One region of the Pediococcus pentosaceus ATCC 25745 genome, then DNA from elsewhere that is predicted to be linked to it. Evidence: riboswitches for the same ligand, from Rfam matches in the RefSeq annotation. Region 1 holds a riboswitch; the other holds the start of a gene.
The links. A riboswitch is a leader RNA that binds a small molecule or an ion and turns the genes downstream of it on or off. The one in region 1 is predicted to bind thiamine pyrophosphate.
Positions count from the first base shown of each region.

Region 1 (16,259 bases):
GCATCCGCCTTGCCTAAGTAAACTAGCATAGTTCCGAAGTAATTTACATCTTTGAGCATTTCGATAACCTGTTCTTCGGTATTTTTACCCTTACGACGTTCAACTAACTTATCAATCATTTCCTTTTGATCGGCTTCCGGATATTGGCTCGGATCAATAATTTGCACATTTTCAAGGTTTAATCCATGCTTTTCAGCAGTAGCTTTAATATCAGCTTCCACTCCGAGTAAGATTGATTGAACTAAGCCATCATCAGCTAGTCGAATAGCGGCAGCTAAAACTCGAACATCTTCACCTTCGGGAAATACAACTGTTCTATTTTGGCCCTTAATTTTTGACTTCAAACCTTCAAATAAATCCATGAGTTAGTCCCCCATTTTTTTAAACTTTTCAACATCGCGAGCAATCGCCAATTCTTCATCAGTTGGAATTACCATGACTTGGACAGCCGAGTCTTCCGCACTAATGAAACGTTCTCCACGTTTTTCATTAAGCGCTTGGTCAAGTTTAACATTGAAAATTCCTAATTTAGAAGTAATTTTTTCACGCATTGGAACACTATTTTCACCAATTCCTGCTGTAAATACAATTCCATCTAAACCACCCATTTCAGTTGCATAGGAACCAATGTATTTCACAATATTATTAACAAAAATATCGATGGCCATTTGTGCACGATGTTCACCTTTTTCAGCGGCATCAATTATATCACGCAAATCAGGTGACATTCCTGATAGTCCTAGCAAACCAGACTTCTTATTCAAAATAGTTAAGATGTCTTCCGGATTAGTAATATTAAGTTTTTGCATTAAGTAAACTACTAAAGAGGCATCAATATCACCAGAACGGGTTGCCATAGTAATCCCTGCTAGAGGTGTAAAGCCCATTGATGTATCAAATGATTTTCCATCCTTGATAGCTGTAATTGAACTACCAGCCCCTAAATGTAAGGTGATTATTTTTAGTTCTTCTAATGGCTTGCCCATCATCTTAGCCGCACGACCTGCTACATATTGATGACTAGTACCATGAGCACCGTATTTACGAGCCCCATATTTTTCATAGTATTCATAAGGAATACTGTAAAGATAATTTTTTTCAGGTAACGTTTCATGGAAAGATGTATCAAAAACTGCCACACTAGTGATATCTGGTAAAACCTTCTTGAAAGCACGGATTCCTGTAGCGTTAGCTGGATTATGCAAAGGCGCATATTCTTTTAAGTCTTCGATTTGCTTTAAGACTTTGTCATCAATTAAAGCAGAATCTTGGAAAATTTCTCCACCCGCAACTACTCGGTGTCCTACACCGGTAATTTCACTGTAATCTTTAATAATATCTAATTTTAATAGCTCTTTTAAGAGTAAATTAACTGCTTCTTCATGATTTTTAATTGGTTGGTCAATTTCAACTTTTTTACCATCAGTGGTCTTAATCGTGAAGTTTGATCCTGGAATACCGATCCGATCGACAGTTCCTGATGAAATAACCTTTTCTTCCGGCATTTCAAATAATTTAAACTTAAGGGTTGAGCTTCCCGCATTGATTGCAATTGTCTTTTCCAACTTAAATAGCTCCTTCTCTCATAATAATAGCTTATTGTAACGTATTATCTGTTTGTAAGCTTGTAAAATTCATCGTTAGAATTTTTAAATATTATTATTTATTGATATTTCAATGTATTTTGGTTTTAAAATGTCGTAAAAACTTTTTTTAAGCGTGACGTTTTAGCTTCAAGTATCCCACCAACATACTATTTCATAATATCTCTTTGCGTAAACGTTTTCAACTATCAACAAATTTTACATTTTGACTGCAATAAAAAAAGCCTAACACAAAGACTTTATGTTAGGCTGAATATTTTAAATTATTTGTTTGAAAGCTTGCTAGCAGCTGCTTCATCAATAATAACAGTAACGTTATCATGGTTTTGAAGAACACTAGCTGGTAAGTCAGTTGTGACAGGACCTTCGATCATACCTTTGATTGCATCAGCTTTGTCTTCGCCGTAAGCTTCGATCAAAATATGCTTACTCTTCATAATTGAAGCAAGTCCCATTGAAATAGCATAACGTGGAACGTCTTCTTCATGTTCGAAGAAACGAGCGTTAGCATCAATTGTTGATTGAGTTAGTGACACTTTGTGAGTTGTACTGTCTGCAGGTGTACCTGGTTCGTTAAAACCAATGTGACCATTACGTCCGATACCAAGGATTTGTAAATCAATTGGGTTATCTTCGATAATTTGGTCATAGTGCTTGGCTTCGGCTTCAAGATCTGCTGCACGACCATTTGGTAAGTATGAGTGCTTGAATGGTTTAGCATTGAAGAGGTTTTCGTGCATAAAGTAATCATAACTTTGGTCACTATCTTCTGGCAAACCAACATATTCATCTAAATTGATTGAGATTGAGTCCGTAAAATCTAGATCACTCTTAATAATTTCTTGATAAGTGGTAATCGGTGTACTACCAGTAGCTAACCCAAATGTTGTTGCTCCATTTTTCTTTGCATCAGCAAATAGTTTGTATCCTTCTTTTCCGCCTTCTACGTTATCTTTAACAATAATAACCTTCATGATCAAATCTCCTTTTTCGTTTTTGGTATAGTCCAATTATAAAATGGTCTAAACCAAAATGCAAGGATTTATCCTAAAAAATTAAAAATAACTTTCTCTTTACTTATTTAGAATTTAAGATATACTGATTTTGTAACAGGGGTGCTGGGCTTTACCTGGCTGAGATTAAAACTAAATGGTTTTTGACCCTCGAACCTGATATGGATAATGCCAGCGCAGGAAGACTCAATTGTAATATTAGAATGATTATTTTCTAACACAAGATGCAGTGAAGCTGGCTTTTTAAGCCGGCTTTTTTTGTACCTAAATTTTAAAAATGGAGGAATTTATTTATGAACACAAGTGTCGCAATTCAAGTCCTTCCTATAATGGAAGACGAAAAGAAGCTAGTCGCCGCCGTCGACCAAGCTATCAAATATATAAAATCTACCGGTGTTAATTATCAAGTAGGTGCTTTTGAAACCACCCTTGAGGGCGACTATGATCAATTGATGGAAATCGTTAAGAATATTACTAAAATAACTGCTGACGCTGGCGCTCCGCAAGTAATGTCTTATGTAAAGATTAATTACAAACCAGAAGGACAGGTTCTTGGCATTCATGAAAAAACTGACAAATACCAGCATTAATTTTCTACCTATCGTAGCTGTTTTATTAATCTTAGCCATTTGGCAAGCAATTAGTTTCTTCCAGATTATCCCTGAATTCCTGTTACCATCCCCACTTTCGGTTTTAGAAGTTTTTAAAAGTGACTATTCCGCCTTATTTTCAAACTCATTAGTTACTCTGATCGAAGCATTTTGGGGACTATGCTTTGGAGTGCTTTTAGGAGTTGGATTAGCCTTAATCATGGATTTATTTCATCCCATTTATAAAGCGCTTTACCCGTTGCTAGTGATTACTCAAACCATCCCCACCGTCGCGATTGCACCTTTATTAATCCTTTGGTTCGGTTATGGCATTTTGCCAAAAGTAGTTTTAGTAGTCGCTACTACTTTCTTTCCGATTGCAGTCGGCATGCTAGATGCTTTTCGTTCAACTGATAAAGATCTCATTACCTTGATGCGTACTTTAGGGGCTAATACACCTAAAATTTATTTTTACATCAAGTTTCCCGATGCAATTGATTCACTTTTTGCTAGCTTAAAAATTTCCGCTTCATATTCATTAGTAGGCGCCGTAGTTTCAGAATGGGTCGGCGGTTTCAATGGTTTAGGGGTTTACATGACCCGTGTCATGAAGGCCTATGCTTACGACAAAATGTTTGCGGTAATCTTTTTAATTTCAATTTTAAGTTTGGCCTTAATTTTACTTGTTAACTGGATTCAGTATCTTATTACCCCATGGAGGAGAACTAATCATGCTCAAGCATAAAAAATTTTTTAGTCTAATCGTCCTTTTACCTATTTTTACGCTATTACTCACTGCCTGTGGAAAATCAAATTCAGCGGCTAAAACTCAAACCATTACGGTTGCCTTAGATTGGACGCCCAATACTAACCATACAGGCCTCTATGTTGCCCAAGAAAAAGGCTACTTCAAAAAACATCATCTAAAAGTAAAGTTTGTTCAGCCTTCTAAAGATAGTGCCGAACAAATCGTAGCTAGTGGCAAAGCTCAAATTGGGATTTCTGGTCAAGATTCCTTAGCTAGTGCAATTGGCAAAAAGAATCCCCTTCCCCTCACTGCCATGGGAGCAATTCTTCAACATAATACTTCAGGAATTATGTCGCGTAAGGCTGATGGAATCACTAGCCCTAAAAAAATGCAAGGCTATCGCTATGCAACCTGGAATACTCCTACAGAACTAGCAACCATCAAACAAGTGGTTAAAGATGATGGTGGTGATTTTTCTAAGGTAAAAACGGTCCCTAACAATATTACTGATGAAGTCGCTGGTCTCAAATCCAAGGCTGCTGATGCAATCTGGATTTTCTACGGCTGGGCAGGTATTAACGCCGAGATTAAAAACTATCCAGTTAATTACTTTAGTTTTAGATCTATTAATCCTGTGTTTGATTACTACACCCCGCTCATTATTGGGAACAATAGTTTCTTGAAGCAAAATCCAAAGGCTGCTAAAGCATTCATGGCTGCAGCCACCGAAGGTTATCAATATGCCACTAAAAATCCTAAAGCTTCTGCTGATTTATTAATGAAGGCCGTTCCAGAACTTAAGAGTAATCAGAAGTTAATTTACAAGAGTCAAAATTACTTATCTAAATACTACTTAACTAAAGACGGCCAATTTGGAAAAATTGACGCTATGCGCTGGAATAACTTTTACAAGTGGCTTAATGATCATAAACTTGTTGAACAAAAACTCGCTAAAAATCAAGGCTTCACTAATCAATACTTACCAAAACAGTAACTTATCGAGGAATAATTACAATGACAGAATTACTTGTACAACATATTAACCAAAGTTTCGGTGACAAGGAAATTCTCCATGATGTTTCTTTATCAGTAAAACCAAACGAAATTGTATCAATTCTCGGGGTCAGTGGGATTGGTAAAACCACCCTATTTAACATCATAGCTGGTATTAATCAACCCAAGTCTGGCAATATCGTCTTTAACGATGAAGATATTACCGGACAAGCTGGGCACCTAGGCTACATGCTGCAAAAAGACTTGCTCCTCCCCTTTCGAACGATTATGAATAATGTAATCTTGCCTGATTTAGTCAAAGGGGTTAAAAAAAGCGCAGCCACTGCCCGTGCCGAACCACTTTTTGAATTTTTTGGCTTAACGGGTTATGAAAATAAATACCCCCATGAACTTTCTGGTGGAATGAAACAACGTGCAGCCTTGCTAAGAACTTTCCTTTCAACTAAGGACCTAACCCTTTTAGACGAACCTTTTAGTGCGCTAGATGAATTAACCAAACGTGGAATTTATCAGTGGTACACCGATATTAGTCGTCAAATGCAGAATTCAACCTTACTAATTACCCATAGCGTTGATGAAGCCATTACTTTATCTGATCGTATTTATATCCTGAGTGGTAAACCAGCTACCATCAGCCATGAAATTAAAATTACGTCTGCCAAACGTAAACAGGCCGATTTTGAGCTAACTGCCGATTTCATTCACTATAAAAAAGAAATTTTGGATATATTAAATCCTTAAATTAGAGTCCATTTCGGTTGTTGATAGCGTTAACATCCGCTATAGTTAAGGTAGCACAACAAGGAGGTGGACTTAATGAGTGAAACCATTTTATTTAATCCCGGAGATTCAATTGGTAACTTCCATGATTATAATGAAGCTGTTCGTAAGGGACATCTATACAAACAAAAGCAACGTCAAGACGATGATCTAGTAATTGTTAATAATCCTAGTAAAAATGAGGAGTACGCTATTTTCTACGTTAAGGATCGTCATCCCGAAAAAACTGAAAACAGCATCGAATACGATGTTAGCAAAAAGATTTAAAATTTCAGAAAACAATTAAAAAGATGGAATCATACCTCGTTTAAAATCGGGCATGATTCCATCTTTTTTTACCAAACTATACTTAAATGTTCACAGTTATGTTCTCCAGTTTCAATTTCATCTAACATAGCAATTGCATAATCCGCATAACTAATTTCGCTTTTACCGTTAGCATCACTCATTAGCATTTCATTTCCTAAAACGTAATGTCCCTTCTTGGGACCATCAGCTTTAAAATCAGCCGCTGGACTAATATAAGTCCAATTCAATCCATTCTGATTCTCTAAAACTTCTAGTCCTCTTCCCATCATGATTGAAGTGGGCTTAAACACTTCTGGAAATGTCGGAGTTTCATAAAGATGGGTAATATGATCATCGACGTATAGGCTTCCTGCCCCACCCACTACAAATAATTTAACTGACGTTCCTGTCAAAATTTTTACTAAGTGCTCAATTGATGTCAAAAATTGTTCTTCTTTTCCTTCGGCCGCTCTAAATGCATCAACTACTACATCGAAATTTTCTAAATCAGTTGTAGTCAAATCAAATAAATCTTTTTGTAAAATTGAAACATCCATTTTAACTCGGTCTGGATGACGGACGATGGCGGTCACTTCGTGCCCACGCTGAACTGCTTCTTTAGTAATCAATGCGCCGGCTTTGCCACTTGCCGCAATAATCCCAATCTTCATGAAACATCACCTCACCTAATTATTTATACCCCCAGAATAAACGAGTTATTAATCGTAAGCAAATAAAAAGCCGTAACCCCAAATAGAGTTACGACTTTATGATTAATTTTTTCTTGGATAAGTTAAACGAATTAAACTACTATTCATTGCTGGAATTAAGAAGACTAGTATAACCAGACCACTAATTACCCCAACAGCAACTTGCGTCAAGGTCAGAACTCCTGCTGGAATTAAGGCAGCAAATGTTCCCCCTAGGATAATTGCAGCTGAAATTACCACCGTTCCAATAATTCCTGCTGATTTAACAATTCGATCTCCAGCATCCTCGTTACCAAATTCACGGTACTTCATCATCAAGAAGATACTGTAATCTACTCCAAGGGCAACCAACATTACAAAGGTGAAGAAAGGTACATTCCATCCTAATAGATTTTCACCAAGGAATGTACTACTAATAAAGCGTGTAATTCCTAGTCCACCTACGTATGCTAGTAGCAATGAAGCAATGATATAGAATGGTTGTAAGATAGAGCGCGTTACTAACATCAATGCAAGCGTAATGCCAACTAACATAATTACTGCACTACGTAAGAAATCTTGATTAGCAATACTTGATGTATCAGAAGTTTCAGAAGTTTGACCACCAATCGAAACGGAAGCTTTCTTCAATGAAGTTCCCTTGATATTGTTGTTAATCATCGTTTGCAGACTTTCAACTTTTTTAATCGACTTAGCAGTTAATGGATCTGAATCTAAGACCACCGTGATCTTAGCGGCCTTTTTATTTGAAGATAAGTAGACATCTTCTGAATCTTTAAATGTATCACTTTCTAACACTGCTTTAGGCACAAATAATGTGTTAGATGCAGATGAATCTTGAAGTTCTTTCAAGTAATCATTGGATTCAGATAGCCCGTCATTTAGTTTACCAACACTGCCACCAGCGGTTGCCATTTTTTGTTGTTGTCCCTTAAGTTCATTTCCAAGAGTTTGAGCATCATTACCGATTGCTTGGGTATAAGTGGCAATTGCTTGAAGGCGAGTTTGCATTGAACTTACTGAAGCCATTTCTTGGCTAGCTGCTCCAGAAAGAATCGTCATTTGTGTTTGTGATAATGGTTGACCAGCCGCTGCCATCTTTTGTTGTAAGGCCGTCATCAATTGTTGACCACTTACAGAGCTACCACTAGTTGATTGGATACTCTTCAACTCTTGCCCAATTAAGGTCGCTTTAGCACCGATATCTTCAAGTTGACTAGCATCAAAATCTCCACCAGTTAAACCTTTTTGAAGTTCTTTTAAGCCCGCTTGGGCCTTGCTTGTTTGGGAAGTCAACGTCTTCAATTGATCATTAACATAAAGCTGATCTAACTTATCGCCACCTGGTTGAGTAACTGATGCAACCGTCTTGATTCCATCAATACCTTTAATTTGGTTAGTTAAGTTATCAATAACTCTTAAATCACTTTCATTATCAAGCTTGTGATTGCTCTTGATATAGATGGTAGTAGGTTCCGCCGTTCCTTTGCTAAAGTGCTTTTGCACCGTTTTAAATCCTTGCTTAGCAGAATAATTAGCTGGTAGTTCAACGACTGTATCATAATTAAGTTTATTGTTATAAGTTAACAGCATTGGAATTGCTAAAATTACGATGATGCCTAAAGCAATCAATGGATTTTTAGCTGAGTGTCCTGAAAGCCAATCCCACAACTTACTGTGGTTTGATTCTTTTGAATTATGACTAGGCCAGAATACCTTATTCCCGAGTAGTGACATAAAGAAGGGGTTAACGGTCAATAATGCTAGTAGTAAAATAGCAACCCCAATTCCAACCCCCGTTGCCGAACGGTAAATGGAGAACTTAGCCAATGCTAAAGTCAAGAATCCTAATAGAACGGTACTTCCTGAATAAAGAATCGTTTTTCCTGCCACCTTAAGTGAATGCTTCGTGGCAGTTTCTTTATCCATCCCCTCAATCAAATCATTCTTGAATTGGTTATAGAGTAAGATATTGTAATCTGTCCCGATTCCAAACATAACAACGACCATGAAAACTTGGGTAAAGTTTGAAATCGTAAATCCTGTATATTTAGCTAAATTCATCACTGCTGATAAAGCAACGATGAAAGATAGTCCAACAGTTCCTAAAGAAATTAAAGGAACAATTGGGGAACGGAAGACTAGAATTAGCACAATCAAAATGAAGACGATGGCAATAACTTCAGTCTTTTTAAGCCCCTCTTCAATAGCTACCGAGAAATCATCATTTAAGATATCACTACCAGTTACGTAAGTTTTCACTCCGCTCGTCTTAACTTCTTTAACCAGCTTTTGATTCATCTTCCGCACTGAATCCCGCTTACCTACATCTAGTTGCACCAACTGGGTTGATTTATCTTTTGAAATTAATTGCTTCTTAGTTGCCTCACTATCGTTAGGAGCAGTAACTCCTTTAATATCATACTTAGATTTATTATCTTTGATTTTATCAATAGTGTCATTGATACGATCTTTTTGCTTATGGGTTAAAGCTTGGTCACCATTATTAAAGACCAAAACGACCTGGCGCGTATTGCTAATTTTGTGGCCCCAATCTTTTTGGATGGTTTTAGCAACTTGGCTTTTAGCCGTATCCGGAATTTTGGTTTGACCTTTTTCAGCTACTAAGCTAGAAATATTAGGTAACATTACGATTCCTAAAATCAAAACGATAATCCAAGTCACAAACTTGGCAATGTTTTGTTTGATATACTTACTCATACTCTTCTCTCCTATCTATAATTAATCAATTCACTCTTCTCTTAATGCTTATTTCCCTAGTAACTCATCAACATATTCCATCGCTTCTCTCTTAGACAATGGATGATTCTCGATGAAAATCCACTTAAGTACCAACAAAATCGTATTACTATAATGCTTTGCTACTAATTCTAGTGGTACTTTCGAAGTTTGATTTTTTAGATGTTGCTTTAAAATCGTAATAGCCTCGTTTTTAAAGTACTCATAAATGCTGCTCACGATCGAACTATTATTAGCATTATGCTTTGCTAATTGAGTTAATAGTTCCCGATGCTGATCCATGGCCTCAAAGATTTGACCCAATACATATTCTTGAAGATCTTCGTCAGCAACGTCATGATACTGCTCAATATTGCTTTCTTCTTTGAATAATAACCAACAATAATTCAATAAATCTTTTTTATCTTCAAAATAGTTATAGAAAGTTGCCCGCGGGAAATTACTAATCTTACAAATTTCATTAATGCTAATATCGTCATACGATTTTTCCGCTAGTAGCTTATACATCGCATCCGAAAATGCTCTTAAAGTTCTTTGCGCTCCTTTGGTTGATTTTTTCGTCAAATCATATTTCATTTATTCCCTCCAAAAATGTTTTTCTCGATAAACTATTCTATCTCCACATATTTATTTTTGCAACAGTTTAAATTTAGACATGTGTAAAAATACGTTTTCATACAAAAAAAGTTACGATAAAATTAATTATCGTAACTCTGCCTTGGTATCATTCATGTAATTCTAAAGGTAACCCATCTGGATCGAAGAAAAACGTCATCTTTTGCTGATTCAATTCATCCCGCCGAATATCTTCAACTTTAATCCCGACGGAACGTAAATAGTCTACATCTTTTTCGATGTTATCCGTAGCAAACGAAATGTGGCGTAGCCCCGCTGCTTCAGGATATGAAACCCGCTGAGGAGCGTCTGGTTTGATAAAAATTTCAAACATCAAATCTCCATATTTTAAATCTAGTTTTACGTCGTTTCGATCTACGCGTTCCGTTTCTGCAACTACTTCCATCCCTAATTTATGAACATAAAATTCTTTAGCTAAAACGTAGTCCGTACAAATAATTGCGATATGATTAACAGCCCTAACTTCCATCTGGTTCCTCCCCAAAACTTGTTTCCTTCATTTTAGCCTGAAGGGCTAGCTAGAACAACTGATTTAATTTACCGAACCAAATCCTGAGCACAATATTTAACTTCTGTTTTAAATTAAGGTAATATCAAGTCGTAGGAGCTCAGTGTTTGTTTTACGCATAGGAGGAATTTTATTATGAAAATTAATATTACAGAGAATGCAAAAGATTATTTATTAAAGAAAGATATCGACGGTAAGCATATCTTCTTAGCACTTGATGATGGTTCTAGTAAATTTTCAAAATTAGGTGGATCATGTGCTATTGGTAATAAATTCCAACTAGTTATCTCATCTGTTCCTGATCAAGCTTACACGGATACAATTGAAAACGATGCGGATCTTAATCTTACTACTGGTAAAGAAGAGGCTAATTATTTAGGTAATGGGCTAAAATTAGATTATAAAATGGGACTGCTTAAACTCAGTGATGATAGTAGCATCTTAGATGGTGCCGTTACTGTTCAAAATTACGAACCAACAGATGCCCAAACTAAAGACGAACTCGCTAAAGATATGAAAGATATTGGTAATAAAATTTGCTAATAAAAATAAAGAGCCTTAACTTCTTTTTCTGAAGTTAAGGTTCTTTTTTATGCTGCTCTAAACATCATATTGAGTTTCTTTAATTCCATCATTCATTAAATCATATGGATTACTCATTTCCTCTGCGTTCCATTCTGAAACACCCACAACCATTGAAATAGCGAGATTCACTAACTCTGAGCTTTCCTTAATCCGTTTTTCAAACGCATCTTTAGCCCGTTGTCCAGCGATTCTTCCTCCAGTAGCATTAGTGTACAAAAGAATCGCCCACGTCGGATCTTCATTTTCCAAAATATAGGTAATATCATTATCACGCGTCGAACTTTTGATTACCTCTGAAGCAATTTGTAATAAAAGCTGAAGTTGGCGATCACTCATCATTCTCCGTAAATCATTAAAATATCTTATTTTAATAATTAGCGTGGATACGGGAATCTCAAAGCGTCGACTAGTTTCAATAAATACTCCGGCATCTTCCACATATGCAACCATCGTCCGCAAATTAGTTTGTTGATCAAAGGCGCCCCGCTCTACCAAAGCCGCATGTAAATCACTATTCGCCTTTTGCAACGCAATCTGACTCCGTGTTGAAAGATACATGGTCAGTGAAATCAACAACGGCATGATTAGCCAGAAAAGCAACGACCACTGAATTTCGTGATTCAAACCAAAATATTCATACAACATAACTACGGTTTGGAAAGCAATAAACACCATATTTGCTAATAAGCTGGGAATAATTCCCATAAAGTAAGTTACAATTAAAATTCCCATAGTGATGATTAAATAAATTATATTCACAACGATGTTTTGAGAAAGCATCATCAAAACGGCCGTAATGCTAAGCATTAATAAAAGTAGGAGTAGACCAATATCTTCATACAAACGATCTTTGCTATTTTTGTTTTGCATTCTTACGACCTCCATTCATCATGGCTTGCTTTCTAAAAACTAGGTAAACTCCAAAACCAATGACAATCAAAGCTAAAAAGACAATTCCCAAATAAATAATTAATTGACTATTATTACTAATGGTCCGCTTGTGTTCTAAATTTCGATCAATATACTTGTTTTTCTTGAAGCGATAGCTATAGTGGTTGTTATTTTGATCTACCACAATTGCGTCGCCTGTAAATTGATCGATATTCTTTTTAAAATTAAGCTGTGTCGAAGCTAGATAACTGGCTTCCGGAGTAGCCCCCGTTAGGACTAGAATGCCCTTTTTACTATTTTCAGGAGAACGAATTAGTTGCGCTGTTCCAATCGTCTTGCCATAATCTTCCTCAATACTGAGCTTTTCATTAGAAACAAATCCTCGATAGTCATCAGAATATTTGAAATACAAATCTTTATTCAAGGATTTAATCATTGCATTATTAGAAGGGGTCCCAAGTACAATTAAATTATCATTAATCATTGTATCCTGATTAGGCTGTTCAGTATAAAATTTAATTTTTCCAGTATTACTCTTAGCGTAAGCACCCATCAAGTTAAAAATATTTGTTAAACTCTTGAAGTCTATCGCAGTTAATTTTTTAGGTATAACCACTGCTAAGTTGTTATATGTTTGGTTCTTCATAAAGATTGTGGGATAGTTGGTAAAGAGTAAATCGTTACTCTTTTCTGATTTAACCTTCATTTCAGAATTCGTATCTACTTCTGCCCAAGGGGTTTCAGAGTTATCTGAAATTTCTTGATCCTTCATTTCCAAATCAAAAGCTACTCGGACTTCAAAGCTGTTTCCTAAGGAAGTCCCTTTAGGAACCTCCAAAGTAACTTCGTCTCCATTAGCTTTAGCAGCGGTTAATTTTTTACTTCCTAAGGTTGTATCGTTAACGTACACCGTCACTAAGGAACGTTTGAAGTTAAGGTTTTTGCTATATCGAAAATGTAATTTCACTTCGGAACCATCAGCGTTTGTTCGGTCATTAGGCAATGTTACCAAATAATTGGTTTCATGATGACTAGCACCTTTAATCTTATCAATGACATTGGTTAGTTGATACTTACCTCTATCTTGAACTTTAGACATAAAGGTATTTGTTAAATACGAAATCATTTCTGTACTCTTATTCGTCTGTTGCATTAGTTCTGGATTAGCAAAAAACTGGGAAGCCTTTTTTAATAAGCCATCTGTTTTGGCCGTTACAATTAAATAATCACCTTTTTTAGTATAGTGAGTTTTAATTACCGCTCTTTTCTCAACGTCTTTTTCGCTAATTTCCTGCTTCAAAGCTTTAGGAAGATTATCATATTTAGCGACATACAAGATATAATCACCTTTAGTAGCATCCATATTTGTATTTTGGACAACACTGATTTGGTTATTGTTTGTAGTAGTTGCGTGCGAGATACCTGTTAGAGCAGTCATACCAGCCGCTAATTCAGCTTTAATTGGTTGATCAGGGGTGACAATTTTTGAGTGCTGATTAGCTATTGTATCTTCACCAGAAAAATGATCATAAAATGAACGCAATGTGTTTTCTGGATCTTTTACTTCATATTTAAAATTCATATTAGTACCAGACTTAATTGTTAGCCAATTAGCTGGAGTTTGTGCTAAATCATAATTCTTAGCATCTTTTTTATTTAAAATTTGTCCTTTAATTTCAAGTTTATTAGTACCTTGCAGGAGTTCTAGCGGAATCTCAACAGCTTTACTCTGAAAACCACTCTTATGCTCTGGACGAAATGAATAAAATTTAACGCCGTTCATTGATAACGTGATATCAGACGTTGTTTTATCAGCTAACTGTGAAACTTGATAATTAAAATTAAAGGTAGCTTTTTTAACGTTCCAATAATCCATCTTGGTAAAGTACATGCTCGTTGCTGTTGATTTACCAGATAAAGTTGTTGTATCATTTTGAAAATTTTGAGTATAAGTTAGGTCTTCAGCATGTACTTGGCCCACGCCAACTAATGACATTAATAATATCGTTAATGTTAAAATAATTAATTTACTTATACCGCTTAGTTTTATACCATTTTGCTTGTTTATGAAAGACTTGTTCACGAATATACCCCACCATTCCGTATGCTGCGACTGCTAACCACATTTGACTGTATACCAAATACATAAAAATAATATAAAGAATATTGCTAAAACGCATTTCACCCTTTTCGGTTGTAACCGTGACAAAGGTACTGATGATAAACATTATTATTCCAAATAACCACAAAGCATTACTAAAACCTTGTAAATCTGAATGAGCCAACCCAGCGACTGAAAGAACAAAAACTACATCAGATAGAATCAAAGCGGTCATCAATAAAAAGTACGTTGACAAGAAATAGAGTAAGTCAAAGCGAATGGGACGTCCGGCCTTTTTAAAGAGTAATTTGGCATTTTTAACGACCACGTAAATGTTTCCTTTCACCCAGCGCGTTCGCTGATGGAACCACACATCTAAGGTTTGTGGTTCCTGTTCCCAAGTAACCGCACGCGGCTGAAACTTAATTTGATATCCCATCTGGTAGACCCGAAAACTAATTTCCGTATCTTCCGCTAAGGCTTTAACATCCCAACCACCAATTTTTTCTAAAATTTCGCGTCTAATAACATAATTGGTTCCTGGAATCGTACATAGTTTAAACAGCCGTTGACGTCCCGCTTGAGCCATCCATTGAAACGAAAGTGTTTCAATATTAATAAATCTGGTTAAAATAGTTGCTTCTTTATTTCTAGTTCTAAACTTTCCAATAACCGCCGCTAAACGGTCATTTCCTAAAAGTTCTGCTACTAAAAGACGAAGCGCACCTCGTTCTGGAGTGTTATCTGCATCATAAATTGCAATAACACTTCCTTTGGCTTGCTTCAAACCAATATTTAGGGCATTGGACTTGCCTTTTCCTCCCGTAACATTATCTGTATTAATAACTTTCAAACGTTCTTCGCCAAAATCATTTTGGACTTCTTTTAATAACTCTGCCGAATTATCACTTGAATTGTCATTAATTACAATGATCTCATAGTGATCATGGGGGTAGTCAAAACTGAGCAACGATAAAACAGTTTTAACAATTACGATTCCTTCATTATGTGCAGGTACCATCACCGTCACAAAGGGAATCTTTTCAGGAAGTTGCTTATCCGGTTTGGGAGCTTCTTGGAGATACCACGTATATCCAGCTACCGTTAAAATCAAATTAATTATTAATGTTCCCCAAATGGCAATGATAGCTACCATTAGGAAAAAATCCAAAATTGTGATGATTCACTCCTCCTATCTCTTGAACATATTCTTGTAAATTTTTCTTCCAAAGGCGATAAAAATGATTAAGACGGTAAAGATAATGGCGAAGAACACGGTAATAATTTGCCCTTCAACTCTGAAAAAGCCTTTAAATAGCGCCGGCGTAGGAGTTGGCTTATCAGTATTTTCCATATTTGAATTAACTTCAACTTCCGTCTCCTTACCATTCACCAAATACTGTCCATTTTGAAAAGCAAGTGATGAACTTGCAAAATCAATTTTTGAATTAATAGCTTCATCCGGAGCTTGCCATTCAAAGTTCAACGCTTGAATTTGTTCTTTTAAATTTTTCAACTTAACCTTACTATCAGGCATCTTAAAAGTTAGCGCTGTGGGCATTGCAAATCGTACATCTGCTTGGTGTTTAATTTTATTAAAACTTGAGGCTAGTAATGCTAAATAACTTCGGCTATTGGTACCACCTTGATTATCTTGATCGAGATAAACTACTTTTTTATTAGGAAGTAGCATCTGATAATTAGCTTTTTTCAAAGCACTATTCCTCAAGACTCGATCCTGATTCCAAAAACCTTGGGCACTAATTCCAACTGGATAAACTTGATTTTGTGCCAAATTAAGTAGATAGTTATCAAATAATTCACTCAATTCTCCTGCGTTATCCGCAGTAGCTCCCCCAATCACCGGAGCTTGTAAGAAAATCACACCGCCTCGATCTTCAAGTCTACGTAAATACATGGTAAACCTTTTATACGCGTGCATTTCCGTGTTTTTAGCTACTGTGGAAGTACTGATTGCCAATGGTATACCATGCTTTTCACAGAATACGCTTAATTGATCTAACAGCTTTA
Region 1 covers NC_008525.1:369,362-385,620, reverse strand. The annotation lists gene pta (phosphate acetyltransferase) at 1-362, opposite strand, end outside; gene PEPE_RS01660 (acetate/propionate family kinase) at 366-1,565, opposite strand; gene nagB (glucosamine-6-phosphate deaminase) at 1,868-2,578, opposite strand; TPP riboswitch at 2,706-2,817, shown strand; gene PEPE_RS01650 (thiamine-binding protein) at 2,911-3,207, shown strand; gene PEPE_RS01645 (ABC transporter permease) at 3,179-3,952, shown strand; gene PEPE_RS01640 (ABC transporter substrate-binding protein) at 3,939-4,949, shown strand; gene PEPE_RS01635 (ABC transporter ATP-binding protein) at 4,970-5,710, shown strand; gene PEPE_RS01630 (hypothetical protein) at 5,786-6,016, shown strand; gene PEPE_RS01625 (NAD(P)-dependent oxidoreductase) at 6,085-6,708, opposite strand; gene PEPE_RS01620 (MMPL family transporter) at 6,811-9,468, opposite strand; gene PEPE_RS01615 (TetR/AcrR family transcriptional regulator) at 9,517-10,083, opposite strand; gene gloA2 (SMU1112c/YaeR family gloxylase I-like metalloprotein) at 10,232-10,612, opposite strand; gene PEPE_RS01605 (iron-sulfur cluster biosynthesis family protein) at 10,787-11,194, shown strand; gene PEPE_RS01600 (nucleotidyl cyclase domain-containing protein) at 11,252-12,106, opposite strand; gene PEPE_RS01595 (cellulose biosynthesis cyclic di-GMP-binding regulatory protein BcsB) at 12,090-14,123, opposite strand; gene PEPE_RS01590 (glycosyltransferase family 2 protein) at 14,155-15,384, opposite strand; gene PEPE_RS01585 (hypothetical protein) at 15,421-16,259, opposite strand, start outside.

Region 2 (16,259 bases), 240 kb from region 1:
TAAGCGTGCAATGGCATCGACTTCTTTTCTATTATTATCAGCAGTCAAACTCACAAACATGGGTAAGTTAGCAAAAGGGTTCATAATTGCGAAAAAGGCGGTAAATGATAGCAAGAAAGCTTGAACTAAATTCATAGTGCACCTCCGTTAATTAAGTTGAATTAGCTTAACTTAATTATATGGGGGAACGATTTAAAACCCAATTAATATGGCTGGTTAAGAAGGGAAAAGCGGTCTTTAAAGACGAATTTCCAAAAATACTCGATTTTTATAAAAAGAGCTTGTATTTAACTAAACGTGTATAATATAATGCTTGTGAAGATAGATAGCATTAGCCATCACTTATCTATCTTTATGCGTTTTTATACATACTGAATGCTGGGATTCAGTATGTCAATATCCCTAAAGGCGCCCTTAATTACGAATTATAGTATTAATCCAAAATAGAGGAGGCTAAAAAGTTTACATAAAAATAAGACTTTTATATATTATGAAAATATTCACAATATATAAATGAAAATCATTAGTAACATTTGAATTATTGATGATTAGATTAGTTGTAGTATCGGGGAAGCAGATTAAAAAAGGGGTATTAAGATGAAGAAAATTATTTTAAGTGCAATGTTATGTGGTGGTATGTTATTAGGTGTTGCCAATAGTGGTGTAGCTCATGCAGCTGATAAGCTAACCGGGAATACAACCGCAACTGCTACAGTTACTAAAGGTGATGTCACGTTAGACATTGATTCTGCAATCAATTTTGATCCACAACCTTTAAGTGGGGATGTAAACTTTGGTTCTCAAGATGTTAACTATAAAGTTACAGATTATTCTGGAGATACTAAAGGATACCAACTATCTGCTAAATTAGGTGACACAGATGCAACTCGTACGGTAAAAATTGGTGACGCAACACTTTCTGATGCTGCAGCAGTAGTAGCATCTAAAGATTCTAATATCGTCGGGGAAAACGCTGATAAATTATCTGTAAGCCTTGAATATAATGGAATAAAAGAAGTAAAGGATTATAGCACTGCTATTCAATGGAATTTAACTAAGACTCAAACAGAACAAATTACAGAATAGCACCATTATTCCGAGGAGAGACTTAGTTCTCTCTTCTTTTTTTGAAAAGAGATCGATATGAAAAAAATATTCACGTTGGTATTTATATTTGTAATCAGCATTCTAACTGCGACGAATGTACATGCTGATCATAAACTTGCTAGTTATTCAGTGACACCCATTTTTTCGGAACATCAGACGGATGGAGCCGATAGCTATTTTGACATCAAATGGCCACCAGCTAGTAAGGAATCATTTGGTATTAAAATCACAAATAATACTAAAAAGACCAAGCGATTTGAAATTGAAGTGAACAAAGCTCGGACTAATCGTAACGGCATTGTTGACTATTCTGATCGTACTCCGGAAAAAGCTAATACGGTTTACAAATTGACTCAAATGATTAGGTTGCCTAAAGAAGTCGAAGTTACTCCCAACAGTAGCCAAATTATTCACGGCAGCATTAGTTTTCCAGCTAAAGATTTCAATGGAATTTTGATGGCTGGATTACATTTTACGGAGAAAACGACAACAGCAAAGAAAAATACAGTTTCTAACACGGTTGCTTATAACATTCCGTTCGTAATCCGCGGAAATCATGACCAACGTCCCAAACCACGGTTATCCCTAGATCAATTGAAGATGACTAAACCTAACTTGAGTACTTACGAATTAGATGCAAAGCTTACCAACCATCATCAAAATTTACTTAAGAGTGTCAAAACGGTTTCGTCCATCAAAAATATGGATAATAAAACCCTCAAAAAGGAAACTAAGCGGATTGACATTACGCCTGAAACAACTTTTGAGAATCCTATCCAAGTACCTAAAAATATAAAAGCAGGTCAATACAAGCTTGTTTTGACCATGCAACATGGAAAAGATCATTGGAAATTTGAAAAGAACTTCAAGATTAAGCCAGCTGATTTGAAGGTCGCTAAGCGCCATCAGATTCAAAATCATTCGGCCTTATTCATCGGACTGGCGGTAATTGCGCTCATCGTAATTGGCGTTGGCTGGATTATATTCAAGAAGCTAAAACGAAAATAGTTTTTTAACCCAAAAGAAGGCTCGCCGTTAAGCGAACCTTCTTTTTATTTGTCGTCTTTATGCATTTTATCTTTGAGTTCTTCCATGGCGCCTTCAGCTGATTCCTTGACGTCTTTAAGCTTATCTTTGACTTTACCAGTCATATTTTGAGCTTTACCTTTAGTTTCTTCTTTTTTGTCGCCAGTTACTTTGCCGGCACCTTCACGAACTTTACCTGTAACTCTATCTTTAGTATTTTCCAATCTTTCGTTATCAGACATAAAACAATACCTCCTAAAAGTTAAGTTTTTTGGTTCATCTCCATTGTAGCAAGTCCACCATCTAAAGTAGTAATGATATGCTCAACTTGAGTCGATGGACAAAAAGTTGTATCATGAAACCGAATTCAAAATTTAATAAATATCTGCACTAGGGGTGTTCTTAGAAGAACTGAGATACGCTTGTTCAGCGTGATCCCTTTGAACCTGTAAGTTAGTACTTGCGAAGGAAAGTGTTTAATTGTTGAAACCAAAACCATCCTTCTGTCTACAAAAGGGTGGTTTTTTCGACATTAAGGGCAGTGATAGATATTGGTAAGGAGCTTATTATGAACCTTCAAGATATTGCCAAAATCCGGGAAGTTAATCCGGTAGTAGTTAATTATGCTAATTTTGTTACCCCATTTTTGGTGGCGAATGGCTTAAATGCGGTGGGAGCTTCTCCCATCATGAGTGATGAAGTTAGTGAAGCGGAGGAACTCGTCCAACTCGCATCGGCCGTGGTGATTAATGCTGGCGCTTCTCGTAAAGAGAGCTGGCCACTGATGAATAAGCTGTGTGAAGCAGCTAATCAATATCAAAAACCACTCGTCTTAGATCCCGTCGCAGTCGGTGCCACCCAGTACCGCAAAGCCCTCAATTTGATGTTACTAGAAAAATATCATTTCGATGTGATTCGTGGAAATATCGGAGAAATCGCCGTTTTAGCCGGTATCGATTGGCAAACGCGCGGTATCGACGCTGGAAATGGGACCGGCGACATGAGCGCAGTTGTCCAAGCTTGTGCCCAGAAATTTAAGAACGTGGTGATTGCTAGTGGTGAAGTCGATTATATCAGCGACGGTCAACAAGTGATCACGGTGCACAATAACACTAAGTTGTTACCAGCCATCGTGGGCTCCGGCGATTTATTATCCAGTATCGTAGGAGCGTTCAGCGCCGTAGCTGAAAATACTTTAGATGCTGCTGTTACCGCTAGTTTGGTACTCTCGTGTGCGGGAGAACGTGCAGCGGCGCAACTCGATCAACAAAATCGACCAGGCAGTTTTTTGTCCTATCTTTTAGACGAATTAGCTAATATCACCCCTGAACAAGTTCAAGACCTTATGAAAATTGGAGAAGCATAAATCATGAAAAGTAAATTAGTACCTCAAGTTTTAACCATCGCCGGCACCGATAGTGGTGGGGGCGCCGGCATTCAAGCCGATATGAAGACGATGCAGGAGCGTCACGTTTTTTCGACCTGTGTGGTGGTGGCCGTTACCGCTCAAAACACGTTAGGCGTGCTCGATGTAGAAGTTATGCCCAAACGAATGATTGACCAACAATTTAAAGCCTTGGCGGAAGATCTAGATATCAAGGTAGCCAAGACTGGCATGCTCGCTAACACCGCGGTGGTAAACGCCGTGGTGGAAAACTATCGAAAATACGACTTTGGACCACTCGTCGTCGATCCCGTCATGATTGCTAAAGGGGGCGCAAAGCTCCTGAGTGATGATGCGGTTGATGCCGTGCGTACCCAACTCGCACCGCTGGCCTACTTAATCATCCCCAACTTACCGGAAGTAGAAAAATTAGCTGGGATGGAAATCAAAAATAATGCCGATGTGAAAGAGGCCGCTCGTCGCCTGCAACAACTCGGGGTTAAAAACGTCTTAATTAAGGGCGGTCATTTTAGTGATCAACCTGAAAGTCGAGATTACGTCCTATTTGAAAATGGCGAAGAAATGGAATTGACGGGACCCCGTTTTGAAACGAATAACACCCATGGCACAGGCGACACGATTTCTTCCGTGATTGTTGCCGAACTAGCTAAGGGAGCATCTTTGAAAGCAGCCTTGTGCACTGGTAAAGCATTTATCAATGCGGCGATTAGTGATGGGATTCAAGTTGGCCATGGACATGGTCCCTTGAACCATTGGGCTTATGGTGAGGAAGAACAATGAAATTCAATTCAGATATGTTAAAAATTTATTTTGTGGCCGGCACCCAAGATGTTGCTAATAAGGCGGATTTCTTACCTAAAGTGGAAGAAATCTTACAAGCCGGGGCAACGGCCTTTCAACTACGGGAAAAGGGTTATAACAGTATCGATAATCCAGCTGAATTAACCGAACTGGCTGAAAAATGCCATCAGTTAACCCAAAAGTATCACGTACCGTTGTTCATTGATGATGACGTGGACTTAGCTTTAGCCATTCATGCTGAAGGCATTCACGTGGGTCAAAAAGATGAAAAAATTGAGTCAGTTTTAAAACGGGTTCAGGGTTCGATGATTGTCGGGTTATCTTGTAACACCGAAGCGCAAGTCAAACAGGCTAACCAACTCGATGGAATTGATTATCTGGGAACCGGGACGGTCTTTGAAACGACCTCTAAAGCCGACGCGGGAGCCGCACTCGGTGTAGCCAAACTCCAAGAACTCGTCGAACTGAGTCACTATCCAATCGTCGCCATCGGGGGTATCACGCTTGATAATCTCCCCCAGACGATGGCTACGGGAGTCAAAGGCTTTGCGGCCATTAGTATGTTTACGCAGATGACGGCAGTGCCCACTCAAATGCAAAAAATTAAAGCGATCGTTAAGGGATGAGGAGGAAAGCTATGTTTTCAGCACGTTTAAAAGCAATTGCTCAACCCGTCCTCGCCGATATTGAAAATCATCCATTCGTGCGAGGAATTCAAGCGGGCGCCGTTCCGGCAGCGGCCTTAATGGTCTACGTTGAACAGGATACCTGTTTTTTAGATGCCTTCGCCAAAGTCTATGCGGGCGCTCTTTCCAAATGTACTACTAAAGACCAGATGCGCTTTTTTGAGGAACAGATTCGCTACACTTTAAATGACGAAGCTGGTGCACATCAAATCCTATGTGACATCGCTGGTCAAAAGCTCAGCGACCATCAACATGCCAAACAGCGACCAATTACCTACCTATATAATGAGCATCTTTTTAACGCTTTACGAACGGGAGATTTAATCGACTTAATTGCGGCAATGTTACCTTGTCCTTGGACGTATACTGAAATTAGTCAGCAAATTGTGGACGGAGCAGCACCAGATAATCCCTTCTTACCCTGGATTGAATTTTATCAACCTCAACCAGGTCAAATTGATGGCAGCATGGTAAAAACTTTATTTGGTATGGTTGACGAATTAGCAATAGGTCTCAGTGAGGAACGCCAACATGAAATCGAACAACGTTTCTTGCGAAGTTGCGAATTAGAGTATGAATTTTGGGAACAAGCATACTATCAAAAAGATTGGAAATATAAAAATTAGGCCAAGCGTGTTAGTATAAAAGTAAATAGGTGACGAATTTAAGAGGAGGTGACTTAATTGTCAGACTCCTTTTATTATTTACCCGTCATTAACATCCCAAAGAGAAGAAGAGGAATTACATGAATCCACAGGCAGTTTTGAAATCAAATTTTGGATATGATGCGTTTCGACCAGGGCAGGAGCGAGCCATCAACGCAGTTTTGGACCACCAAAACGTTTTGGCCGTCATGCCAACGGGCGGAGGGAAATCACTGTGTTATCAAATTCCAGCCTTGATGCAGGCGGGACTAACCTTAGTTATTTCGCCTTTGATTTCTTTGATGAAAGATCAAGTTGATGCTCTAGCAGCCAACGGAATTGACGCCACCTTCATCAATAGCTCCTTAGATTATGCGGAAATCAACGAGCGGTTTAGCCAAGCGCGCCAGGGTGCGGTGAAGCTGCTTTATATTTCACCAGAACGCCTCGATTCCGAATACTTTGATCGCTTAGCAGAACTACCGATTGATTTGATTGCCATCGATGAAGCCCACTGTATTTCACAGTGGGGGCATGATTTTCGACCGAGCTACCTAAAATTAACGGATATCATCCATCATCTTCCAACTCGACCAACGATTATCGCTCTCACCGCTACGGCGACGCCTCGGGTAGCTGAGGATATTAAGCAACGCTTAGCCATCCAACAGGAAGTTCAAACTGGATTTGCTCGACCTAACCTTTCATTTAAAGTCGTCAAGGATCAAGACAGCGACCGTTTTTTGATCGACTACTTGAAATTGAATCCAGATCAATCGGGCATTATCTACGCCAGTACCGTGAAAGAGGTCGAACGGCTCCATCGCCTTTTAACTAAAAAGCATTTCCAAGTGGCCATGTATCATGGACAACTTTCGAAAGAAGAACGTCGGCAAAATCAAGACGACTTTCTGTATGATCGAGTGCTAGTTATGATTGCAACCAACGCGTTTGGGATGGGGATTGATAAGAGTAACGTGCGCTTTGTCATCCACGACCAGATTCCGGGCAGTATCGAATCCTACTATCAAGAAGCGGGGCGTGCAGGGCGAGACGGTCTACCGAGTGAAGCCATCTTGTTATACAAATTGCGCGACGTTCAGATTCAGCACTACTATATCGAACAATCCGAACGAGACGAAGCCAGCATGACGATGGAATACCAAAAGCTACAGGCGATGAGTCAGTATGGTAATACGCAAAAGTGTTTACAGCGCTACATTCTAAATTACTTCAATGAAGATGCTCCAGACTGTGGGCAATGTAGTAACTGTTTGGATACGCGAGCTCTACAAGACGTGACGATTGAGGCTCAGCAAGTGTTGTCTTGTATCCGGCGGATGGGGGAACGTTTTGGAAAAGAAATGGTCGCCCTCGTACTGACGGGTTCGAAAAATCAGCGGGTAAAACAGTTGCACTATGAAAAATTATCGACATACGGTTTAATGCAGCAGCGGACCAAGAAGAGCGTGACCGAATTAATCGATTTTCTCACAGCGGCTGGATACATCGCCCCAGACGGCGGCCAGTTTCCCGTCTTGAAAATCACCGAGGAGGGCTTACGCGTTCTTTTAGGTCAGCAAAAAGTGGCTCGAAAAGTGGCACTTAAGGCAAATAAGTCTTTACCAGAAAACGACGCGTTGTTTGAAGAATTGCGGGCGCTTCGTCGGGAACTAGCTGAAAAACAAAACGTTCCTCCGTTTGTCATCTTTTCCGATCAAACTTTGCACGATATGTGCACAGTCATGCCAGACACGCTCGATGAAATGTTAGACGTGAAAGGAATCGGGGAAAGCAAACTCCAAAAATATGGTGAACAGTTCTTCCAAATTTTACGAAATTATCAAGAAGCTTAGTATTTGTTAAAGTGCTGAGCTTTTTTTGTTAGAATTTATAAGGATAGGTATAAAATGTTGCTACTGCCAATGAGTGAGGAGAATGCTACTTGCGAATCAGAACACTGCTAACCTGGTTGTTGCTTTTCTTGGGAGCAACGTGGGTCATTAAAAATAACATAGTCCAGATACCAGATAATGTGCAACAGACATTTCGAAACGGAGTTAGTCGGGTAACGACTAACTTAAATTCGATTTTGGATTCAAACTGGAATTTTAATCAAAATAAGACGTCGACCAAAAAGGATGTCAGTGACGACGCAACCCCGGTGGAATCGATTGTTAAAAACAAAAATTTATCGAATAAATACTACTACAGTTATCAAGCGGGAACTCCTGATGCTGTCCAGAATGTTTTTAAGCGCGCCATTGCGACTTACAATGCCACGGGGATTGTTAAAATTGTTCCGGGAGCGGAACAAGGCTGGCTAAATCATTTAGAGCTGGGAACCTATCGTAAAAATGTACCGCTAAATCAATCCCGCACGATTGAGCTAGGGATTGGTGGGCCAAAAATTATGGAACAAACGGGCGTAGTTAGTCGAATCGCCAACCATGCGTCCGCCAAACTCAACATTTACTACAACAAAGCCGTTTCACAAGCCGTCGCCACCCATGAAGTCGGGCATGCCTTGGGCTTAGACCACAGCCAAGCTGAGGATTCGGTCATGTACCCGTTGGATCGCGAGCAAACGGCTTTATCGCCAGCCGACCTTGCAGGGTTAAAATCAATTTATGGAGAAACTAAGTAAGAGCTACTAATGCAAATTAGGAGCTCTTTTATTTTGTTACAAAACATTACGGCAATATTACAATATGGAGTAAATGCCCGATAACAAAGCCCGTTTTCGGGTTAAGACGTTGAAAATTTATAGATTAAATGATAGATTTAATTGTGACTTATTAAAAATGGAGAGATACTGTATGAAAAAAACACTAACGTGGTTAGGAGTGGCGGTTGGTTCGTTAGCCGTTTTTGCTGGTGCAGGGTTCGGTGTAACCTTGGTCAATAAGGACTCACTTGCTACACATATGATTGCAAAGTACACGGGAAAAAGTAATGATTCCTCAAGTAGTTCTAGTACCACATCTTCTTCAGTAGAAGACTCAGCAACTTTAAAAGTTGCTAAGAGTTCCAATTTAGATTCGATTTTAAATAATGGTGAATATAACGGTTCAGCAGCCTTAGCGACGGGTAAGAAGATTCTTACGAGTTCACGGGGCTATGCTAACCATGCTGCTAAAAATGAAATGACGGCGAATAGCCAATTTTTAGTGGGGAAAATCCAAGATACGATTAATGCTGGGATTATCATGCATTTAATCGATACAGGCAAAGTTAAGCTCACTGATAAGCTTTCAAAATATGACAGCGAAGTTGCTGGAGCAGAATCCGTGAAAGTGGCCGATGTGATGAATCAGGCTTCAGGGATTACGGCGGATACCATCGCTAGTAGTGGTAAGACTAAGAGCTTAGTCAAAGAAGTTAATGCAAATGCTATCTATGATTCGACAATGCAAGGAACGTTTGCAGATTCTAGAGCCAATACTATCTTACAAGCGGCGATCATCGAAAAAGCTACTGGCGAATCATATCATTCGGTTGTCAGTGATTTGATTGATCAGTTAGAGCTCTCCAATACCGCTTGGGGAATGAAAAATAAGACTGTCGATTACTATCGGGTGGATGATGTAGGTTCAGCATCGAAGGTAAGCAACTCCACTTTAGATACAGCGGAACTCAACCGCTTGGGTAGCGACCAGTTGGTGAGCTCGCCAGCCGATATTGCTCAGCTGTATAACTACCTATTTAATAGTGATTATGTTTCTAGTTCGACTTTAGATAAAGTCTTCGGTCAGGCTAGTGGTCATGTAGCTGGCTTTGCGGTCAAGGGGGATGCCTTGAGCCTCACTCAAGGCGTGAGTGGCGGAAGAAACCGTATCGAATGGAATCTTAAGAAACAGGCCGGAACATTCCTATTTAGTAACTACATCAATGGGGAAAATAACCTGTCATCAATTTCGAAAAATATGTTTGATTACCTAAAATAAACCTTGGAGGAACTCATGGAATCAGTAGAATCACAACAAATTAGTATCGGTCAGATTTTGTCGATACTACGTAAACACATTGGATTAATTTTTGCTAGTACGTTTATCGTAACTTTGTTAGCCGCTTTTATGACTTTTTTTGTTATGACACCAAAGTACAGTGCTACGACTCAAATTTTGGTTAACCGTAAATTGTCAGATGATATGGCGGGCGCCCAATTACAACAAACTCAAGCCGATGTTCAAATGATTAGTACATATAAAGATATCATTACCAGTCCCACGGTTTTGAAGACAGTTAACACTAAATTACAAGGTCAGCCTGGCTATGAAAAGGGTGATGTTGATAGTTTAAAGGGTTCACTTTCAGTTAATAGTCAACAAAACTCTCAAGTTTTCTCCATCACCGCTAAAAGTACCAATCCTAATACAGCAGCTAAGATGGCGAACGAAACAGCTACAACTTTTAAGAATAAAGTAGTTAAGATTATGAGTATCAATAATGTTTCGATCGTTTCGAAAGCGACTGCGGATGACCAACCAGTTAGTCCAAGGACCAAGTTAAACATTGCGGCTGGTTTGGCAGTTGGTTTACTTTTAGGAATGGGATTAGCATTCTTACGCGAATTTAGTGATCGAACCGTTACCTCTGAAGAATTCCTAACCGATGAATTAGGCCTTAAAGGTTTGGGAATTATTAGTGAAATCAACGAAAGTGATATTCGTCGTAAAATCACACCAAAACTTAGAGCACCAATGAGTGATGATGATGATCAATCTAGAATGCGGAGAAGGGTATAGGTAATCGAAATGTTTAAGAAGAAACAAAAGCTAGATAACGAAAGTCTTAAAAATGGTGTGGGATTAGTTACCTTTACTGATCCGACTTCCACGATTGCAGAACAATTTAGAACGGTGCGGACTAACATTCAATTTTCATCAGTCGATAAGGCATTGAAATCAATTGTCTTTACTTCATCCGCACCATCGGAAGGGAAGTCGACGGTAAGTAACAATGTGGCAGTCACTTGGGCGGATCAAGGCAAGCGCGTTTTGATTGTCGATGCGGATATGCGTCGTCCTACTGTACATCGTACCTTTAGTGTCAGCAATGCGGTCGGATTGAGCAACCTCCTGGCGGAGACTGGTAGCTTGGAAAATGCTATCCATGAAACAATCATTAATAATCTTTCGGTAATGCCAAGTGGACCGATTCCACCTAATCCATCGGAATTATTAGGTTCAGGAAAGATGGCGGCCCTATTAGACCAATTAACCGATCACTATGATCTCGTGATTATTGATGCACCACCGGTCAATACAGTAACCGACGCTCAAGTTTTAGCAGCGCGTGCGGATGGAACGATTTTAGTAGTTCCGCAAGGAATTGCCGATAAAGCGGGTGTCCGTCATGCTAAGCAATTACTTGAAGCAGTCCAAGCTAACATTCTAGGGGCAATCTTAAACCGAGCAACCGCTGAAAAATCAACAGGTTATTACGGTGGTTACTATGGTGGTTATTATGGGACGGATAATAAATAATGATGAATTTAATTGATTTACATTGTCATATACTGCCAGGTGTCGACGACGGTGCCAAAGATTTACCAATGGCACTCGACATGGCTCGTGAAGCAGTTAAACAAAACATTACACATATTTTATTAACTCCGCATCACATGGACGGCATGTATACGAACCATAAAGCAGACGTAATTCGTAAGACAGCGGCTTTCCAACAAGAACTAGATGCTGCTGGAATTCCTTTGACGGTTTTTCCAGGTCAAGAAGTTCATTTGACGGGAGAACTGTTAGATGCAATCGATAATGACGATATCTTGTTTATGGATGAGGGGGGGAAGTATTTGTTATTAGAACTTCCTCACAGTGGAATTCCAGAATATACGGAAACGGTAATTTTCGAATTGCTAGCTCGGGGAATCACTCCGGTAATTGCCCATCCAGAGCGCAATCATGGCTTTCAAAAAAATCCCGATCGGCTATACGACTTTGTGGAGATGGGGTGCTTAACCCAACTTACCAGTAGTAGCTATCTGGGAGTGTTTGGAGAAAAGGTAGAGCAATTAACGCAAAAAATTATTGATGCGCGTTTAGGCTTTGTCTTTTCATCTGATGCACACAATTTTGAAGGACGGCGTTTTTTAATGCAAGACGCTTTTAATAAATTAACTAAAGAAACGACAGATCGGAAGGCCGAACTTTTCAACTACAATGCTAAGTCAATTGTGAATGGGGATTCAATTAAGACGGAAAGCATTCTGCACATGTCTTCTACAAAAAAGAAAAAAAAGAAAAGATTCTGGTTATTTTAATGGAGATTAAGATGGTTGAAAACAAGAAAGTTTTAATAGATGAACAAGCTCAAAATCAGCGATACGTTTATCGCTTTTTCAAGAGGATGCTAGATATCGTAGCTAGTGTAATCGGTTTAATTGTGTTATCCCCAGTCTTTTTAATTGTTAGCTTAGCCATCAAGGCCGAGGATCGGGGACCAATCTTTTATTCACAGGTAAGATTGGGAAAAGGTCAACGGCCTTTTAAAATGTGGAAATTTAGATCCATGATCGTTGATGCTGATAAAAAACTTGAAAAATTACTTGAACAAAATGAAGTTGAAGGTGCAATGTTCAAGATGAAAGAAGATCCACGAATTACCAAAGTAGGACGTTTCACACGTAAACATAGCTTAGATGAATTACCACAGTTGTGGAATGTTTTAAAAGGTGAGATGTCACTAGTTGGTCCACGTCCTCCATTGGAGCGAGAGGTGGCAGATTATTCTGAATATGATAAGCAGCGTTTAATCGTTAAGCCAGGATGCACAGGTTTTTGGCAAGTCACTGCCAGAAATGATGTCGATTTTGAAGGAATGGTAAATCTTGATTTAGAGTACATTGAACGTAGTGGTGTTCTATTCGATATTGGTATTTTGTTTAGAACAGTGGCAATTGTATTCAAACCAAATGGCGCATATTAAATTATTTTTACAATAAAGGTGGATTTCTGTGGATATACAAGTATTAGTTGCTGCACATAAAAAGTTCCCTATGCCAGCAGATAAAGATTTATATCTACCAGTACTGGTAGGAGCGACAAAAAATTATAAGAATGGAATTGAATATCAACGCGATGATCAAGGAGATAATATTTCTTATAAAAATCCTAATTATAACGAATTAACGGCTATTTACTGGGCATGGAAAAATTTAGATGCTGATGTTATTGGTTTGGTACATTATCGACGATTATTTAGTATGAGTAGAAAACGAGAATTAGATAATATTCTTAACAGAAATGATATTAAATCACTGTTGGATAAAGCTCCCATTATTCTTCCCAAAAAAAGAAATTATTATATCGAAACTAACTATTCACATTATGTACATGCTCATCATAAAGAGCCTTTGGATGAAACCAGAAAAGTCATTCAAAAGAACTATCCCAAATATCTAAATACTTTTGATTCGGTAATGAAGCGAAGATCGGCGCACATGTTTAATATGTTTATTATGAAAAATAAAGAATTTAAACAATATGCAAGTTGGTTATTTGATATTTTGTTTGAAGTTGAAAAAAATATAGATATTTCTGACTATTCTGTTCAGGAAGCAAGAGTGTTTGGTTATATCTCTGAACTTTTGTTGGACGTATGGATAGAAACCAATAATAAGAAGTATATCGAAACCAATTGGATTCAAATTGGAGATAGAAAAATTATAGAAAAGGCGGTCAACTTTCTTAGCAGGAAATTTTTGCCTGATACGAATAGAAAGAAGACGCATTTTTAATCATGTAATTAATTTATAAATATAAGGTAAACTATGAGTGAGGATAGTAATGAAAAAAATATTAGTAGTAGGTGACTTCATAAAGGGTAGCGGACTTACTAACTATTTATTGAATATATATAGTTCGCTTCCTAAAGATGAATTTTTAATTAGTTGTGTATCATATTCGGGACAACATAATATTGACACTGTTTTGGAAGAAAAAAAGTGGGAAAAATTCGAAGTGACACCTATTACACAGGATATAATTAAACACTTTAAAGATTGGAACAATTTCTTCAAACTTCATGGGAATGATTTCGATGAAATACATTTCAATTACTCCGCTCCATGGAATTTCATCGCTATACTGTTAGCAAAATTAAAATCTAAAGCAAAAATTATAGTGCAAAGTCATAATAATTATTATAGTAAGCAACCAAAAGGACTACAAAAAAAAGTACTTGCTGTATTAAACGTTACTGGAAGAACTGTAATAGGTAGATGCTCGGACATTAGATTGGCTGTGTCAGAAGATTCAGCACAATGGATGTTTGGAAAAAGGAATGTTCAAATTTTAAAAAATGGGATAAATTTAAAAGACTTTGAATATCAACCAGGACCAAGAGAAGAATTACGCAAAAGTATAGGAATAAATAAGGGAAAAAAAATAATTGGATTTGTAGGAACTTTAGAGAAAAGAAAAAATCCATATTTTGCGATTGAATGTTTAAAGAAACTTAACAAAGAATACATATTGTTAATGTTTGGGCAAGGTGTTCTAAAGAAGGATTTAGAAAAAAAAATTATGGATGAAGGATTAGAACATCGTATAAAATTAATGGGCGTCGTCGATAATTTAAATGAATGGTATTCTGTCTTTGATCTTTTTCTTTTTCCTTCGTTAACGGAAGGATTTGGTTTTGCTTTGTTAGAAGCGCAAGCCAATGGACTAAAATGTTTCTCATCAACATCTATTCCTAAGGAAGCAAAAATTACAAATGATGTTACTAGTTTAAATTTGAGTGAAATAAACAAGTGGATTGATGAAATTGAAAAAACTAGTATAAACGATCGAGAGAGAAGGTCAAAGCAAAACTGTAGAATAATTGAAAAAAAAGGTTTTTCGATAGAGAATACAAGCAAGCAATTTAAAAGAATTTTGTTAGGAGATTTATCTTAAGGATGGATAATAATATAGATTTTATTGTTACTTGGGTAAATGGGGGAGACCCTGACTGGCTAAAAAAGAAAAATAAATACTTGCCAGTAAACGAATCGAATGAAAATATGAATAGCGAAAGTAGATACCGAGATTTTGATATTTTTAAGTTTTGGTTTAGAGCCGTTGAAAAATTTGCACCTTGGGTACATAAAATATATTTAATTACCGATAATCAAGTACCTGATTGGTTAGATACTAGAAATAGTAAACTTACGGTAATTGATCATAGGGATATCATGGATGCGGATTGGTTACCAACGTTCAATTCAAATGCTATTGAATTAAATGCATATAAAATAAAGAACTTAAGTGAAAAATTTGTTCTTTTTAATGATGATACGATACTTAATAGCTATGTAGATAAAGTAGATTTTTTTGATGAAAATTACCCTAAGGATATATATGTAGAAAGTCCCATTATGGCTACAAAGGGGAGTGTGGATCACATTATGGTTAATAATGTGGAAATAATTAATGAATTTTTTGAGAAGAAGAACTTTTATAAGAAAAATTTAACTAAGGTTTTTAATCCTAAAATTGGAATTAAATTATTGAGAACACTAGCATTATTGCCTTCTAGTAAATTTGCTGGTTTTTGGAATAGCCATTTACCTATATCATATAATAAAACAACTTTTGAAACTGTATGGAGTAATTGTGAAGGAAAACTTGTTGCGACTAGTAAAAATAAATTCAGAACAGCATATGATGTTAGTCACTGGTTAATGAGATATTGGCAATTAGCATCCGGAAATTATCATTTACAGAATAATATAGGAAAAGTATACGATTTAAGTAGCCAAAATATTGACGAAGTCGTTACACAATTGCAACGTAGTCATAGCAAAATTATTTGTTTGAATGATAATGATGAACTTGATGATTATGAGGGAGTTAAGGGGAAATTAGTGACAACTTTAAATGAAAAGTTTAGTGAGAAAAGTAAATTTGAATTATAGTAATTATTTATCAAATAGACAAAAGAAAGAGTGTGATTATGGCTAATTACGTGTTAAGAATAACAAATGGACAAAAAAATACGGCTGGTGATAAAGCCAAAAAAGATATTACGAGTATTCTAAATAAACAAGGTTTTAAAAGTGTAGAAATCAGATTGCGAGAGTCTAAATTAATTAAATTGTTTACTACGAATTTTATGATAAATAAGCAATTAAACAATTTTAAAAAGAATGACATTTTTGTGATTCAATATCCGATGTACAGTAGGTTTGCAACAAAAATAATTCTAAATAAATGCGAAAAAAAAGGAATTCGCACAATTTGTGTAATACATGATTTAGAAGCACTTAGATTATATAAAAATGACGAAAATAAAATTGCAGAAGAGAAGGCAATTCTTAGTCGTTTTAACTGTTTGATAGTACACAATGAAAAGATGCGCGAATGGCTAGTTGAGCAGGATGTAAAAGTACCTATGGTATCTTTGCAAATATTTGATTATCTAAATGATAAAGAACTAGTAAAAGTAGAAAACAAACTTAATTTAATTTTTGCAGGAAACTTAGAAAAATCAGCTTTTCTAGAGAAGTGGAATCTAGAAAAGAAAATTACAGTTTTTGGAGTTCATCCGAGCGATTTGTATCCACACAATGTTATTTATAAAGGTGTT
Region 2 covers NC_008525.1:611,149-627,407, forward strand. The annotation lists gene PEPE_RS02700 (MarC family protein) at 1-135, opposite strand, end outside; gene PEPE_RS02705 (hypothetical protein) at 598-1,086, shown strand; gene PEPE_RS02710 (DUF916 and DUF3324 domain-containing protein) at 1,144-2,115, shown strand; gene PEPE_RS02715 (CsbD family protein) at 2,160-2,375, opposite strand; TPP riboswitch at 2,516-2,621, shown strand; gene thiM (hydroxyethylthiazole kinase) at 2,702-3,499, shown strand; gene thiD (bifunctional hydroxymethylpyrimidine kinase/phosphomethylpyrimidine kinase) at 3,503-4,318, shown strand; gene thiE (thiamine phosphate synthase) at 4,315-4,965, shown strand; gene tenA (thiaminase II) at 4,977-5,651, shown strand; gene recQ (DNA helicase RecQ) at 5,771-7,525, shown strand; gene PEPE_RS02745 (matrixin family metalloprotease) at 7,615-8,316, shown strand; gene PEPE_RS02750 (serine hydrolase domain-containing protein) at 8,489-9,616, shown strand; gene PEPE_RS02755 (YveK family protein) at 9,632-10,417, shown strand; gene PEPE_RS02760 (CpsD/CapB family tyrosine-protein kinase) at 10,427-11,158, shown strand; gene PEPE_RS02765 (tyrosine-protein phosphatase) at 11,161-11,949, shown strand; gene PEPE_RS02770 (sugar transferase) at 11,949-12,614, shown strand; gene PEPE_RS02775 (DUF4422 domain-containing protein) at 12,643-13,425, shown strand; gene PEPE_RS02780 (glycosyltransferase) at 13,475-14,587, shown strand; gene PEPE_RS02785 (stealth family protein) at 14,590-15,588, shown strand; gene PEPE_RS02790 (sugar transferase) at 15,627-16,259, shown strand, end outside.
Region 2: it holds a riboswitch for thiamine pyrophosphate, as region 1 does, so the genes downstream of both, thiM (hydroxyethylthiazole kinase) here and PEPE_RS01650 (thiamine-binding protein) in region 1, are expected to answer to the same signal.